4 regions of the Streptomyces sp. NPDC110618 genome follow, and region 4 is predicted to be linked to each of the others. Evidence: riboswitches for the same ligand, from Rfam matches in the RefSeq annotation. Region 4 holds a riboswitch; each other region holds the start of a gene.
What was found. Region 4 has a riboswitch for cyclic di-AMP ahead of ACZ7L7_RS09945 (C40 family peptidase). Riboswitches for the same ligand answer to the same signal wherever they lie in the genome.

Region 1: linked by a shared signal. The riboswitch ahead of ACZ7L7_RS09115 (transglycosylase SLT domain-containing protein) and the one ahead of ACZ7L7_RS09945 (C40 family peptidase) in region 4 are both predicted to bind cyclic di-AMP.
Region 2: linked by a shared signal. The riboswitch ahead of ACZ7L7_RS34495 (M23 family metallopeptidase) and the one ahead of ACZ7L7_RS09945 (C40 family peptidase) in region 4 are both predicted to bind cyclic di-AMP.
Region 3: linked by a shared signal. The riboswitch ahead of ACZ7L7_RS22615 (transglycosylase family protein) and the one ahead of ACZ7L7_RS09945 (C40 family peptidase) in region 4 are both predicted to bind cyclic di-AMP.

Annotation. Positions count from the first base shown of each region.
Region 1 is NZ_JBVKBN010000004.1:73,357-76,911, reverse strand. Features, by position in the region: gene ACZ7L7_RS09120 (polyprenyl synthetase family protein) at 1-499, opposite strand, end outside; cyclic di-AMP (ydaO/yuaA leader) riboswitch at 1,193-1,387, shown strand; gene ACZ7L7_RS09115 (transglycosylase SLT domain-containing protein) at 1,391-1,864, shown strand; gene ACZ7L7_RS09110 (HAD family hydrolase) at 1,883-2,704, opposite strand; gene ACZ7L7_RS09105 (hypothetical protein) at 2,851-3,477, shown strand.
Region 2 is NZ_JBVKBN010000031.1:34,480-38,034, forward strand. Features, by position in the region: gene ACZ7L7_RS34490 (GntR family transcriptional regulator) at 1-421, opposite strand, end outside; gene ACZ7L7_RS34495 (M23 family metallopeptidase) at 631-1,401, opposite strand; cyclic di-AMP (ydaO/yuaA leader) riboswitch at 1,415-1,576, opposite strand; gene ACZ7L7_RS34500 (M16 family metallopeptidase) at 1,792-3,180, opposite strand; gene ACZ7L7_RS34505 (M16 family metallopeptidase) at 3,177-3,555, opposite strand, start outside.
Region 3 is NZ_JBVKBN010000013.1:95,149-98,703, forward strand. Features, by position in the region: gene eno (phosphopyruvate hydratase) at 1-961, opposite strand, end outside; gene ACZ7L7_RS22615 (transglycosylase family protein) at 1,349-2,035, opposite strand; cyclic di-AMP (ydaO/yuaA leader) riboswitch at 2,040-2,220, opposite strand; gene ACZ7L7_RS22620 (transglycosylase family protein) at 2,397-3,377, opposite strand.
Region 4 is NZ_JBVKBN010000004.1:238,673-242,227, forward strand. Features, by position in the region: gene ACZ7L7_RS09940 (tellurite resistance/C4-dicarboxylate transporter family protein) at 1-674, opposite strand, end outside; gene ACZ7L7_RS09945 (C40 family peptidase) at 788-1,969, opposite strand; cyclic di-AMP (ydaO/yuaA leader) riboswitch at 1,978-2,154, opposite strand; gene pcrA (DNA helicase PcrA) at 2,473-3,555, shown strand, end outside.

The sequences.
Region 1 (3,555 bases), 170 kb from region 4:
CGCGCCCGTCCTGCGGGCCCGCCGTCTCCAGGATCTGCCCGGTGACCAGCCGCTCGAAGGCTTCGGCCTGGACCCGGACCGCCTCCGGACCGAGGTCGGCGAGGATGTGGGAGGCGCGGGCGAAGAGGAAGTCACCCGTGAGGACGGCGACGGAGTTGCCCCAGCGGGTGTTGGCGCTGGCCACCCCGCGCCTGACCTCGGCCTCGTCCATCACGTCGTCGTGGTACAGCGTCGCCAGGTGGGTGAGCTCCACCACCACGGCCGATGGCACGATGCCCGGCGCGTACTGGTCCCCGAACTGTGCCGCGAGCATCACGAGCAGCGGCCGGAACCGCTTCCCGCCCGCGCGCACGAGGTGCTGGGCGGCCTCCGTGATGAAGGGGACCTCGCTCTTGGTGGCTTCGAGAAGACCCTCCTCGACAGCCGCCAATCCGGCCTGGACATCGGCTTCCAGAGCCTGGTCCCGCACGCTCAGCCCGAACGGCCCGACGACGGTCACGAGGGGTCTCCTGTCTGCTGGTGTCTACCGGTGATTACGCGGTTTGTCGATAGGTCGCTGCCTTCACTCAAGTCAGCGTATCCGGTCAGGTTTCGATCACCGATGCCGCCCGCCCGTCCACGACGGGCGGTATGGGATCACGCCGGTTATGTTTTTGATCACCTGATAAGGACTGATATTCATCGATTTACGTGGAAATCGATTTACTCGGCAGTAGTGGAGCGCGTCTCGAACCGGGGTCGACACGGCTTCGCCCGGGGTGGCTGCGACTCCCTCCGCACCGCACCGCGACCCTGGCCCCCGGGTCACTCAAGGCGATCGCTGCGGCCCGCCCCACAGACGATCACCATGACAACGACGCGCACCACCGCAGAGGTTCCGCGAAAGCGGCTCCACGGAGGCAGTTCCGCGAACGACCCACCAATACAGCCCTATTGAGGCTCCTTAGGCCTATTGCCCGTTTTGCTCACTCTTGCGATTCGGGGTGACGTGACTCACGCGGGCACCCCAGCGGGCGGCACTCCGAAGCGGGCCGAAACCCTTTCCCTGTCGGCGAGTTGACCCTTGGCATACGCAAATCGCAGCCCGCCGCAAACCTCCTGGACGAAGATCAAATCCGTGAATATGTGAATCCGGTACTTGTTTCGGACATGTGCTCTCGCATACGTTCCCGGCCTGTCGGGCGGACGCCGAATCCTGCCGCCGCCCGGCTTCACCCGAGAGAACTTCGTACGGCAGGAGCGGGGGACCCAGGTAAGTCGCCGGGCCGGGCGTCTGCGGACGTGCCGGAACGGCTCGGGGTGAAGTCGCGCGCCTTGAGGGGCGTGCGGCCGGGCAGCTCCCGCCCGAACCCGACAGCTCACCTCGCAGGCGCCGGAGAGGAACTTCGCCATGCCCGCTGCCGCTCAGCGCCGCCCCCGCCGTATCGCCCGCAAGCTCGCCGTCCTCGGCACCGGAGCCGCCGTACTGGCCCTCCCGCTGCTCGGCGCCACCACCGCCTCCGCGGCCACCCCGACCGCCACCACCGCCGCCTCGCTGGGGTACGCCAACAACCTCGACGGCTGGATCCGCGCGTCCCTGCAGGTCATGGCGGACCACGGGATCCCCGGCAGCTACAACGGCATCTACCGCAACATCATCCGGGAGTCCTCCGGAAACCAGTACGCGATCAACAACTGGGATTCCAACGCCGCCGCCGGCACCCCCTCCAAGGGCCTGCTCCAGGTGATCGACCCGACCTTCATGGCGTACCACGTGCCGGGCACCTCCTACGACCCGTACGACCCGGTCGCGAACATCACCGCCGCCTGCAACTACGCGGCCAAGCGCTACGGTTCGATCGACAACGTGTGGGGCGCGTACTAGCAGCCCGGGGGGCGCCCGCTAGGCCGCGGCCCCTTCCCTGAGCAGTCTTTCGAGGACGACGGCGATGCCGTCGTCCTCGTTCGACAGGGTGATCTCGTCGGCCACCGCCTTGAGTTCGGGGTGCGCGTTGGCCATCGCGACGCCGTGCGCGGCCCAGTCGAACATCGGGATGTCGTTCGGCATGTCACCGAAGGCGATCGTCCGCTCCGGGCCCAGGCCGAGGTAGTCCGCGGCCAGGGCGAGCCCCGTCGCCTTGGTGATGCCGCATGGCTGGAGTTCGACGGTCCCCGGCCCCGACATCGTGACGTTCGCCAGCGAACCGACCACCGAGCGCGCCGTCGCCGCCAACTCGTCGTCGGACAGCTCGGGATGGCGCAGCAGCACCTTGCTGATCGGCTCGCACCACAGGTCGTCACGCCGTCCCACCCGCACCGCGGGCAGTGTGGGGTGCGGCATCAGGTACCCCGGCTCGATCAGCGTGAGCCCGTCGACGCCGTCCTGGTCGACTGCCGCGTACACCTCCCCCACCTCGGCCTCGATCTTGCCGAGCGCCGTCTCGGCCAGCTCCCGGTCCAGGGTGACCGACCACAGCAGACGGTCCGCGCCGGCGTCGTACACCTGCGCGCCCTGTCCGCACACCGCGAGCCCCCCGCTGCCCAGGTCGTCGAGGAGCGGGCGCACCCTGGGCGCCGGTCGGCCGGTCACCACCAGGTGCCGGGCTCCGGCGGCCGCCACCCTCGAAAGCGCGGCCAGCGTCCGGTCGGAGAGCGTGTCGTCGCCTCGGAGCAGCGTGCCGTCCAGGTCGGTGGCGATGAGTGAATATGCGAGGGGTGCGGCCATGATCAGAGAATACGGACACCACGCCCCGCCGACTCAGCGCGAACCGGACGTCCCCGGCGCCCGCACAAGCCCCGCGCGCCCCTCCAACTCCCTTTCCCGCACCGGCATCTGGTGAAATGAGGACATTGCAGGGACGGACGGGGGCGATGGTGTTGGCGGGCCGGGACGGGGACTTCTCGGAATATCTCCGGGGCGCGGCAGCGGGTGTTCTCCGTCGCTTTCCCGAGCGGCTGGTTCCCGAGATCTACGCGCTCTCCTTCCGTATCTGGCGGGTCGACGACGACGATCGCCGCCCGTACGTCGCGATCGGCTACAACACCGAGTCCCAGTACGAGCGTGAGCGGCGGCCGGAGGACCCCGGCGAGGCCCGCTGGAACTACGCCTGCTGGCTCCTGGACGGCTTCGAGACGCTGGGGAGCGCACCGGAGGATCCCGTGGGCGGTCCGCTGTACGAGGCCGAGGTCAGACGGCTGGGGCTGTGGTTCGAAGAAGACCAGGAGGACCAGGAAGACCAGGAGGACCACGAGGACACGGAGGTCGAGGTCAAGCGCGAGTTGCTCCAGCTCCACTTCGACGACGCCGTCCTCGGCCTCGCCCGGCACCTCCACGCGAGCGGCGCCATCGGGTCCGTCCTCGGCCGTCCGCTGCCCGTCGTGATCTTCGACATGTACCGGCCGGGCTGGGAGGTCGAGGCCACCGCGGCGGCCAACCCGCCCGAACTGATCGCGGACTTCCTCGCCTGGCAGCGGGCCCAGGAGGACCCCGACGCGTGATCACCGCACTTCGTGCGCACTGCCCAGGACGGGCAACACGCCCGTAACGTGAGGGGCGACGACACGGACCCGTGGCAC
Region 2 (3,555 bases), on a different contig from region 4:
GGCTGCCGGACGCCTGGGCGAGCGTCTCGTGGAACCAGCCGCCCAAGGAGCGCAGGTCATCGCTGTTGCCCCGCCTGGCCCGCTCCTGCCCGAGCCGTACCAGGCCGCGCAGCACCTTCAGATGCGCCTCGGTGCGGCGCTGGGCGGCGCGTGCGGCGCCCAGCGGCTCCAGCAGACCGCGCATCTCCAGCAGGTCGGACGCCTCCTGCTCGGTGGGTTCGGCGACGCAGGCGCCCGCGTGCCGCCGGGTCACCACGAAGCCCTCGGCCTCCAGCGTGCGCAGGGCTTCCCGGACCGGGACCCGGCTGACGCCGTAGCGGCGGGCGAGCAGTTCCTCGGTGAGCCGGCTGCCGCGTTCGTAGACACCGGCGACGATATCGTCCCGGATCGCCGTGCATACCGAGTGCGCCGGAACACGCATGACCGACCTCCGCTTTAATCCCCGTGAAACGTCGACGACTGACGTGTGTTCAGTGACTCTATGACAATGAGCGGGAATTTCCGATGGCGGGCCGGATTCCATGCATATTTTTTGGACAACGGGGACCGGAAAACGCCGAAAACCCCGGCTTCGTCAGCCGGGGTTCAGCGGGTTGGGGCAGTGCCGTCAGATGGTCACACCCGTGCGGGTCAGATGTTCACACCGTGCGAGCGGAGGTAGGAGACCGGGTCGATGTCCGAGCCGTAGTCCTCACCCGTGCGGGCCTCGAAGTGCAGGTGCGCCCCGGTCACGTTGCCGGTGGCACCCGACAGGCCGATCTGCTGGCCCGGGGTGACGCTCTGGCCCACCGAGACACTGACGGACGACAGGTGCCCGTACTGGGTGTAGGTGCCGTCGTGCATCTTGATGACGACCTGGTTGCCGTACGCCCCGCCCCAGCCGGCCTCGACGACGGTGCCGACGCCGACCGAGCGGACCGAGGTGCCGCTGGAGGCGTGGAAGTCGATGCCGGTGTGGCTGCCGGAGGACCAGACGGCGCCGCCTGCCTGGTAGCTGGTCGAGACGTAGGAGCCGGCGATCGGCGAGACGAAGGTGTTCAGGCGCTTGCGCTCGGCCTCGCGGGCGGCACGCTCCTTGGCCTCCCGGGCCTCCTTCGCGGCCTCGGCGGCCCGCTGACGGGCGTCCTCCTCGGCCTGGCGCTTGATCTCCGCCAGCTCGGCCGCCTCCTGCTGCGCCGCGGCCTGGGCGTCGATCTGCTCGGCGACCGTGTCGCCCATGGTGAGGACGGGGGTGATGCCGGTCTGCTCGACGGGGGCCTCGGGGGCGGCGGCGAACGCCGGTCCGGCCACGGTGCCGATGACGCCGGTGGTGGTGAGCGCCGCGACGCCCGCCGCACGGGCGGTACTGCGCTGCATCCGGCTGGGACGACGGTGCTTCCCGGTGGCGCGGGTCAACGCCATGAAGTGGCTTGTCCTTTCCTTCCTTCTCGCCTACCGGGTTAGCTGACGGGTTCGGAGCAGGAAGGTCTCCTACGGACCCCCTCGCTTGCGCGCGGGCGCCCGATTCACCCCAGGGACTGCGGTGGGTCCCCGGCTCCCCAGGCTCGCGCCTTCGGGGACTCGGCGATGACTGTCCGGTGCCGCGGGTGCGGCGCACTGCCTGACGAACAGCCCGCATGACGCTAAACGGGGCCGCTTTCAATCCTCAAACGGATCAGTGCTTTTGTAGCGCACGCCACAGGGCAGACAGGCAACCTCCGCATCAATTCGGACATACGGGAGCCCTGGTGACGCTCCGGTCACCAGGGCTCCACGCGCGCGTGGCCGCGCGTTCGGGATCCGAGGGTGTGTCTACTCGGCTGTCACGACGGTGACTTCACCGATTCCGAGGGCCTCGACGGGCTCCTTGATCTGCGCCGCGTCACCCACCAGGACCGTCACCAGACGGTCCACCGGGAAGGCGTTCACGACCGCCGCGGTAGCCTCCACGGTGCCCGTCTCGGCGAGCTGCCGGTACAGGGTGGCCTGGAAGTCGTCGGGCAGGTGCTGCTCGACCTGGTCGGCGAGGGTGCCGGCGACGGCGGCGGCCGTCTCGTACTTCAGCGGCGCCACCCCGACCAGGTTCTGCACGGCGACGTCCCGCTCGGCATCGGTGAGGCCGCCCTCGGCGAGGGTGCGCAGCACCGTCCACAGGTCCCCCAGCGCCGGGCCGGTGTTCGGGGTGTCCACGGAGCCGCTGATGGCGAGCATGGAGGCGCCGGTGCCGTCGGGGGCGGAGCGCAGGACCTGCCCGAAGGCGCGCACGCCGTAGGTGTAGCCCTTCTCCTCGCGCAGCACGCGGTCCAGGCGGGAGGTGAGGGTGCCGCCCAGGCAGTACGTGCCGAGCACCTGCGCGGGCCATACGCGGTCGTGCCGGTCGGGTCCGACGCGGCCGATCAGCAGCTGGGTCTGGACGGCGCCGGGACGGTCCACGATGACGACGCGGCCGGTGTCGTCGGCCGTGACCGGGGGCACCGGGCGGGGCTGGGCGGCCGAGCCGGTCCAGGAGCCGAGGGTGTCGGCGAGGAGCGCGTCGAGGTCGGTGCCGGTGAGGTCGCCGACGACCACGGCGGTGGCCGTGGCGGGGCGCACGTGCCGCTCGTAGAAGGCGCGTACGGCCGCGGAGTCGATGGCGGTGACGGTCTCCTCGGTGCCCTGGCGCGGGCGGGACATGCGCGAGGTCGCCGGGAAGAGCTGCCTGGACAGCTCCTTGGCGGCGCGCCGGGAGGGGTTGGCCAGCTCGTGCGGGATCTCGTCGAGCCGGTTGCGGACCAGGCGTTCGACCTCGCTGTCGGCGAACGCGGGCGCCCTGAGGGCGTCGGCGAGCAGACCGAGCGCCTTGGGCAGGCGGGAGACCGGCACTTCGAGGGAGAGCCGCACGCCCGGGTGGTCGGCGTGGCAGTCGAGGGTGGCGCCGCAGCGCTCCAGTTCGGCGGCGAACTCCTCGGCGGTGTGCTTGTCGGTGCCCTCGGAGAAGGCGCGCGCCATGATCGTGGCGACGCCGTCGAGGCCGGCGGGCTCGGCCTCCAGGGGCGCGTCCAGGAGCACCTCGACGGCGACGACCTGCTGGCCGGGGCGGTGGCAGCGCAGCACGGTCAGGCCGTTGTCGAGGGTCCCGCGCGTGGGCGCCGGGAAGGCCCAGACCTTCGGCTCGCCCGCCGTGGGCTGGGGGTGGAACTCCATCGGGGCGAGCTCGGTCACTTGGCCGTCTCCTCGTTGTTGTCGCTTGCTTCCACGGTGGCCGCCGACTCCAGGTCCTCGGTGGGCTCCTCGACGGACTCCGGGGGGACGGTCGGCTCGTAGACGAGGACCGCGCGGTTGTCGGGGCGCAGGCGGGCCTTGGCGACCTCCTGGACCTCCTCGGCGGTCACCTCCAGCACGCGGCTCACGGCGGTGAGGGCGAGCTGCGGGTCGCCGAACAGGACGGCGTAGCGGCACAGTTCGTCGGCGCGGCCCGCGACGGTGCCGAGCCGGTCCAGCCACTCGCGCTCCAACTGGGCCTGGGCGCGCTCCATCTCCTCGGCCGTCGGCCCCTGCTCGGCGAACCGGGCCAGCTCCTCGTCGATGGCGGCCTCG
Region 3 (3,555 bases), on a different contig from region 4:
CGAGGCGCTCGGGGTTGGTGACGAACAGGTCGTCGCCGACCAGCTGGACCTTGTCGCCGAGCTTGTCGGTGATGACCTTCCAACCCGCCCAGTCGTCCTCGAACAGCGGGTCCTCGATGGAGACGAGCGGGTAGGCCGCCACGAGCTCCTCGTAGTACTCCGTCATCTCGGCGGCGGAGCGCTCCTTGCCCTCGAAGAGGTACTTGCCGTCCTTGTAGAACTCGGAGGCGGCGACGTCGAGGGCGAGGGCGATCTGCTCGCCGGGGGTGTAACCGGCCTCCTTGATGGCCTCAAGGATGAGGTCGAGGGCCTCGCGGTTGGAGCCGAGGTTCGGGGCGAAGCCGCCCTCGTCGCCGAGGCCGGTGGACAGGCCGCGGCCCTTCAGCACCTTCTTGAGGGTGTGGTAGACCTCGGTGCCCCAGCGCAGCGCCTCGGAGAAGGACTCCGCGCCGATCGGGGCGATCATGAACTCCTGGATGTCCACGTTGGAGTCGGCGTGCGAGCCGCCGTTCAGGATGTTCATCATCGGGACGGGCAGCAGGTGGGCGTTGGGGCCGCCCAGGTAACGGAAGAGCGGGAGGTCGCTGGCCTCGGAGGCGGCGTGGGCCACGGCGAGCGAGACGCCGAGGATGGCGTTCGCGCCGAGGGAGCCCTTGTTGTCGGTGGCGTCCAGGTCGAACATGGCCTGGTCGATCAGGCGCTGCTCGGTGGCGTCGTAGCCGACCAGCTCCGGGCCGATCTGCTCGATGACGGCGAGGACGGCCTTCTCGACACCCTTGCCCTGGTAGCGGTTCGGGTCGCCGTCGCGAAGCTCGATGGCCTCGAAGGCTCCGGTGGAGGCACCGGAGGGAACGGCGGCACGACCCGTGCTGCCGTCGTCGAGGCCGACCTCGACCTCGACCGTGGGGTTGCCTCGGGAGTCCAGGATTTCCCGGGCTACGACGACGTCGATGGACGGCACGAGCATCTCCTTCATGGGATGTGACGCTTGAAGTGCGGGGCACGTGAGCCTTGCGACTAGAGCCTAACCGCCTGAGGGACTTCGGCCAGCCGACCGACCGTCCCGTGGACAAGGACAGACGGTACCCATTGTTTCTTCGCGGAACAAAGGATCGGTGGTGTGCGCAACGAAGCGGGCCCGGTAGCGGGAGGGCTTCGGCCTTCGGCCGTGGGACGGCTTCGGCAGCGGGACGGCTTCGGCAGCGGGGGGCTTTCGGCAAAAGCCCCGCCCCGGTGCGTACGGGGGAACACGCACCGGGGCGGGGAGCCCGTGGGGACGGGGGTGGCCCTCACGGGGCCTCCAGTATGGAGGAGGCCGGTATGAGGGACCTGTCGTCCGGCTATGGGATTACTTGAGGTGCAGCTGCTGACCGGGGTAGATCAGGTCGGCGTCCGCGACGATGTCCTTGTTCAGCTTGTACAGCTTCTGCCAGCCGCCCTTGACGTCGTGCTCCTCGGCGATGGTGCTGAGGGTGTCGCCCTTGACGACCTTGTACTCGCCGTCACCCTTCTTGACCTTCTTGCCGGTCGGGGTGGTCACGGTCGTCTGGGCCTTCTTCTCGGCCTTCTGGGTCTTCTGCGCCGGACGCTCGGCGGTGCGGGAGGCCGGCTGCTCCTCGGTGGCACGCGGCGCGGGGGTGGTGGCGGCGGCGCCGGTGTACGGCGTGCTCGACAGGTTCACACCGCAGTGCGGCCAGGCACCCTTGCCCTGACCGGCGAGCACCTTCTCGGCGATCGCGATCTGCTGGGCCTTGCTGGCCTGGTCGGCGGTGGCGGCGTACTGCGTGCCGCCGTACGCGGCCCAGGTGGAGGCGGAGAACTGCAGACCGCCGTAGTAGCCGTTGCCGGTGTTGATGGACCAGTTGCCGCCGGACTCGCACTGGGCGACGGCGTCCCACTCGGAGGCGGTGGCGGCGGAGGCGTTGCCGGCCGCCATCAGCGGGGCGGCGACGGCGGCGCCGGTGACACCGGCGATGGCGATGGCGCGAGTGGCCTTGGACGGACGACGGTGCTTGCCCTTGCCGGAAAACAGCATGGATCGATCCCCTCACCGACGCCTGCGAGGTGAGCTGTCGGGTTCGGGCCGGTTGAGTTGCCCGGCCGCGCACTCGTGCGGTGCGCGGCTTCACCCCTAGCCGGTGCCGGCGGTCGAGTTGCCTCAACTGCCGGTCCCGGCACTTACCTTGGGTCCCCCGCTCCTGCCTACGGCGCTTGACGCGACGACTGTTCCCGTACGGCCGCTGGCAGGATTCGGCGTTGCGGCAGCCGGGGCTCGTGTTGGCGAGCGGTCCTGACCGTAGACACGCGATCCGCGGAATTTCAAAGACGATCAGGGCTTCTGAGACTCATCCCACACTGTCGCCAAAACGGGCATTCAGCACCAAACGTGACGTCAACTACTGCTGGTTTTCGACCGTTTCGCCCTCAAGATCAAGGGTCTGACCGGGGATGATGTGGTCGGGGTCGGCGCCGATGGTCTCCTTGTTGGCGGCGTAGAGCCCGCGCCATCCGCCGTCCACCGCAAAGGAGTCGGCGATACCCACGAGGCTGTCGCCGTCACGGACGACGTACGAGTCGTCGGCGGCGCTCTCGTCGGCGGGCTCGCCACGGTGGCGGCCGGTACCGGCGCCCGTTTCGGTCTCAATGAGGGCGGAATCACCATCGGTTAGACCGGAGCTGTCCGAGTTGTCACGACCTGGGGTGCCCGTGAGGTCGCCCTCGGCCCCCTGGGAGGGGTTGTTCTCGGACGTGTTCGAGGGGTCGCCAGACTCCGCCGAGTCTGATGATTCCGCATCTTCGGTGGACTTGTCCGACTTGGTGGAGTTGTCTGCACCCTGGGAGTCGGACTCGTTCGCGGAACCGCCGTCGACGGAATCCAGCACATCGGACGAGCCGGACGAGTTGGATGAGTTGGACGAACCATCTGATCTGGATGAATCGGAGTTACCGGGCGAAGCGGACTCACTCTCGTCGACACCCGTGTCGACATCGGCCGCATCCGAGTCGGCCTCAAGACCGGACAGCGGGCCACAGGTCGGCCAGGCGGCGAGACCCTGGTCGGCGAGGATGCGCTCGGCGACGGCTATCTGCTGGGAGCGGCTGGCCTGGTCGGCGCTGGGCGCGTACGTCGTACCGCCGTACTGCTCCCAGTTCTCCTGGGTGACCTGGAGGCCGCCGTAGTAGCCGTTTCCGCTGTCCTCGCTCCAGTAGCCACCGCTCTCGCACTCCGCCACCCGGTCCCAGGTGGTGCCGTCGGCGGCGCTCGCGCCGGATGCGCCGAGCAGCGGGATGGCGATGGCGGAGCCGGTCACTCCGGCCGCGACGAAGAGGGCCGGAGCCTGGCGGGGGCGACGGTGACGACCGTTCCCGGAGAGCATGCGGGGACCTTTCGGAGACAGCAAGGGACCTGCGCGGCGTCCGTCAGTTCGAGGTGCCGCGCTGACGAGTGAACGTATAGGCAGACGATCACTTGTCACAAGTTAATGCCGCACAGATCACGTGAAGATCACAAACTTGAGTGCGTGTCATGTTTGCGTACCGCCCGTATCGGCCTTC
Region 4 (3,555 bases):
TCGTTCCACAGGTACAGCGCCGGGCTGTCGGCGGCGATCAGTTTGGACCCGGCGAGCGCGGAGATGGCGAGCGCGCCGCCCGCGATCCAGTGGTCCCCGGCGCCCTCCAGCACCTGGCGCGGATCGAAGTGGAACAGGGCGAGCACGTAAAGGGCGAGCCCCAGCCAGAACAGCACCAGGCCCGCGTGCGCGAGCCAGGCCGCCGACTCCTCGGCGGCGAGTGTGGCGCCGAGGACGGCGAGGCCCTGGGTCGCCACGGCGCCGAGGAACACCGCGCCGGGCATGCCCCGGTGCCAGTGCCTCAGCACGATCCACAGCAGGACCGGCCACAGCAGCGCGGAGAGCGCCAGCAGGGCCCCGGCCAGGCCCGTCCATCCGAGCTGGGCGAACCGGGTGCCGAGGACACTCGTCGCCGCCACGGCGGTGAGCGCGGCGGGCGTACCGGCGTCCTCCCGCCAGCGCACGGGCTGCCGCAGCAGCCGCAAAACGAAATCCGCGGCCAGACCCACCCATGCCACGCAGGCCAGGACGAGGGCGATGCGGGACAGGACCTCGTAGCCGGTCAGGTGCAGGCCGACCGAGATGATGCCGGTCGCCATCACCGCGGCACCGGCCGCCGGAGGACGCCGCGCCCACCAGGCGCGAAGCGAGCGAGGGTCAGTGCGGGCGGGCATGCGCCGATGCTAAGGACCGGGACGCGTCCCGCCCGCGGGCCACGCGCGCGTAACGCCGAAATGGCCCCCACGCGCGCGTGCCGCCAGGCGCGGGGCCGGGCGCGGCGGGCTCGTCAGGCCGGGCGCACCACGCTGTGGATGGAGCTCTCGCCGTCGTAGTAGATGGACTCCTCGCGGACGTACGCGCCGGGCTTGGGGGCGTGGATCATCATGCCGTTGCCGATGTAGATGCCGACGTGGCTGATGTCGTCGTAGAAGAAGACCAGGTCCCCGGGCTGGGCGTTGGCCAGGGAGACCGTGGTGCCGGCGTTGACCTGGTCCCAGGTGGTGCGGGGCAGGGAGATGCCCGCGGCGTTCCAGGCGCCCTGGGTGAGGCCGGAGCAGTCGTAGGAGTCCGGGCCGGTCGCGCCCCACACGTACGGCTTGCCGACCTGCGCGCGGGCGAAGGCGAGCGCCTTCTCGGCCTTGGACGCGTAGGAGGAGTCCGCCGGCGCCTCGGACCCGGTGCTCGTGCCCGTCTCCGTCGACGACGAGCCGGTCTCCTGCTGCCCGGCCTCCGCCGCGGCCGCCTCCTTGCGGCGCTCCTCCGCCGCCTGCTGCTCGGCCAGCTCGGCCGCCTTGCGCGCGGCCTCCTCCTGCTTCTCGCGCTCGATCTCCGCGAGCCGCGCCTTCTCCTCGGCGGTCAGCTCCGAGAGCAGCTCGCGCGCGTCGGCGAGCTTCCTCTGGACCGTCGCCTTCGCGGTCTTCAGGTCGGACTGCGACTCCTGGAGCGTCTGGAGGCTCTCGGTGGCCTCCTTGCGCTTCTTCGTCGTCTCCGACTGCTGCGTGATGTAGTCGTCGACGGCTTCCTTCTGACGGCCGGTCATCCGGTCCATCAGCTGGGTCTGGTCGAAGTAGTCCTTGGGCGAGTCCGCCAGCAGGAAGGTCGCCGTTTCCGGGGCGGAGGCGCCGGTACGGTACTGCGCCGCGGCGAAGGAACCGAGTTCCTCCCGCGCGTCGTTGAGCTTCTGGGTGCGCTTGGCGACGTCGTCCAGCAGCGTGTCGACCTGCTTGCGCTGCTTGGCCGTCTTCTCCTTGACCGCGTTGTACTTGTCGGTCGCCGTCTCCGCCTGGCGGTAGAGGTCGTCTACCTTCTTCTCGACCTCTTCCATGCTCGGCTTGTCGTCCGTGCTCGGGCTGGCGTTGGCCGTCTGGGACAACAGGGCCACGGAGGTCAGCGCGGCCGTGGCGAGGGCGGGGGTCCGTATGCCTGCTACGCGCGTACCCGCGGGACGCGACTTGCGGTGCGACGCCAAGGGAGGCGACTCCTTCCATGTTCCGCCTACCGAGTTAGCTGTCGGGTTCGGGCGGGTGTTTCGGAAGGGTTGCCCTACGGCCGTCTCCCATCAGGGAGTTGGGCCGATTCACCCCAAGGGTTTCGGTGTGGGTCCCCGGCTCCGGCTGCCATGGGCGGGCAGCGTGGACTCGGCGGAGGCCGCGCGGCCCGGCGTCGTTCGCCGGTGGGGGTCGTACGGCCTGTCCGGAACGGTAGCCAACTCGCGTGGCGCCTGTGAAGGTTGATGGGTGATATGCCCGATACATTTTCGTGACCTTCGGTCAGAAGATTGCGGGGAGTGATTGATCCGGGGTGATTGGCGCATGGTTGCTCCCATTCGGCCTGGTGAGCGAAGTGAGTCACCTTCGGGCGGTTCGGGCTATCGCATATTTGTTCGATCTACCGGGTGATCCCGGCCACCCGCCGCCGATGTTCCAAGGGCGGCAGCCGGGTGTCAGTGGGGAGCCCTAGACTCGGAGAGCGATGAGCAGCCTCTTTGACGACAGCTTCCTGGCGGACCTCCAGGCCCCTCGCGGGCACGAGGAGGAGCCCCCGCCACCGCCCGAGGACGATCACACTCCGGAGTCGGTTCCGGACGATCTGTTCGGCGGGAAGTTCGACGTGCCACCGGACCGGGACGCCTACTACCGCGACGGCGCCCCCCGCCCCGCCCTCGACGCGGCGGCCCTCGTCGAGGGGCTGAACGAGAACCAGCGCGCGGCCGTCGTGCACTCCGGCTCCCCCCTGCTCATCGTGGCCGGCGCCGGCTCCGGCAAGACCCGTGTGCTCACGCACCGCATCGCCTATCTGCTCGCCGAGCGGAATGTGCACCCGGGCCAGATCCTCGCGATCACCTTCACCAACAAGGCCGCGGGCGAGATGAAGGAGCGTGTCGAGCAGCTCGTCGGCCCCCGCGCGAACGCGATGTGGGTGATGACCTTCCACAGCGCCTGCGTGCGGATCCTGCGCCGGGAGAGCAAGAAGCTCGGCTTCACCTCGTCCTTCTCGATCTACGACGCCGCCGACTCCAAGCGCCTGATGGCCCTGGTCTGCCGCGATCTGGACCTCGACCCCAAGCGCTTCCCGCCGAAGTCGTTCAGCGCGAAGATCTCCAACCTCAAGAACGAGCTGATCGACGAGGAGGACTTCGCCGCCCAGGCCGCCGACGGCTTCGAGAAGACCCTCGCCCAGGCCTACGCCCTCTACCAGTCGCGGCTGCGCGAGGCCAACGCCCTCGACTTCGACGACCTGATCATGACGACGGTCAATCTGCTGCGCGCCTTCCCGGACGTCGCCGAGCACTACCGCCGCCGCTTCCGGCACGTCCTGGTCGACGAGTACCAGGACACCAACCACGCCCAGTACGCCCTGGTGCGCGAGCTGGTCGGCTCCACCGAGCACCCCGTGGACGTGCCGCCCGAGGCCGAGCTCCCGCCCGCCGAGCTGTGCGTCGTCGGTGACGCCGACCAGTCGATCTACGCCTTCCGCGGGGCGACCATCCGCAACATCCTCCAGTTCGAGGAGGACTACCCGGACGCCACGACGATCCTGCTGGAGCAGAACTAC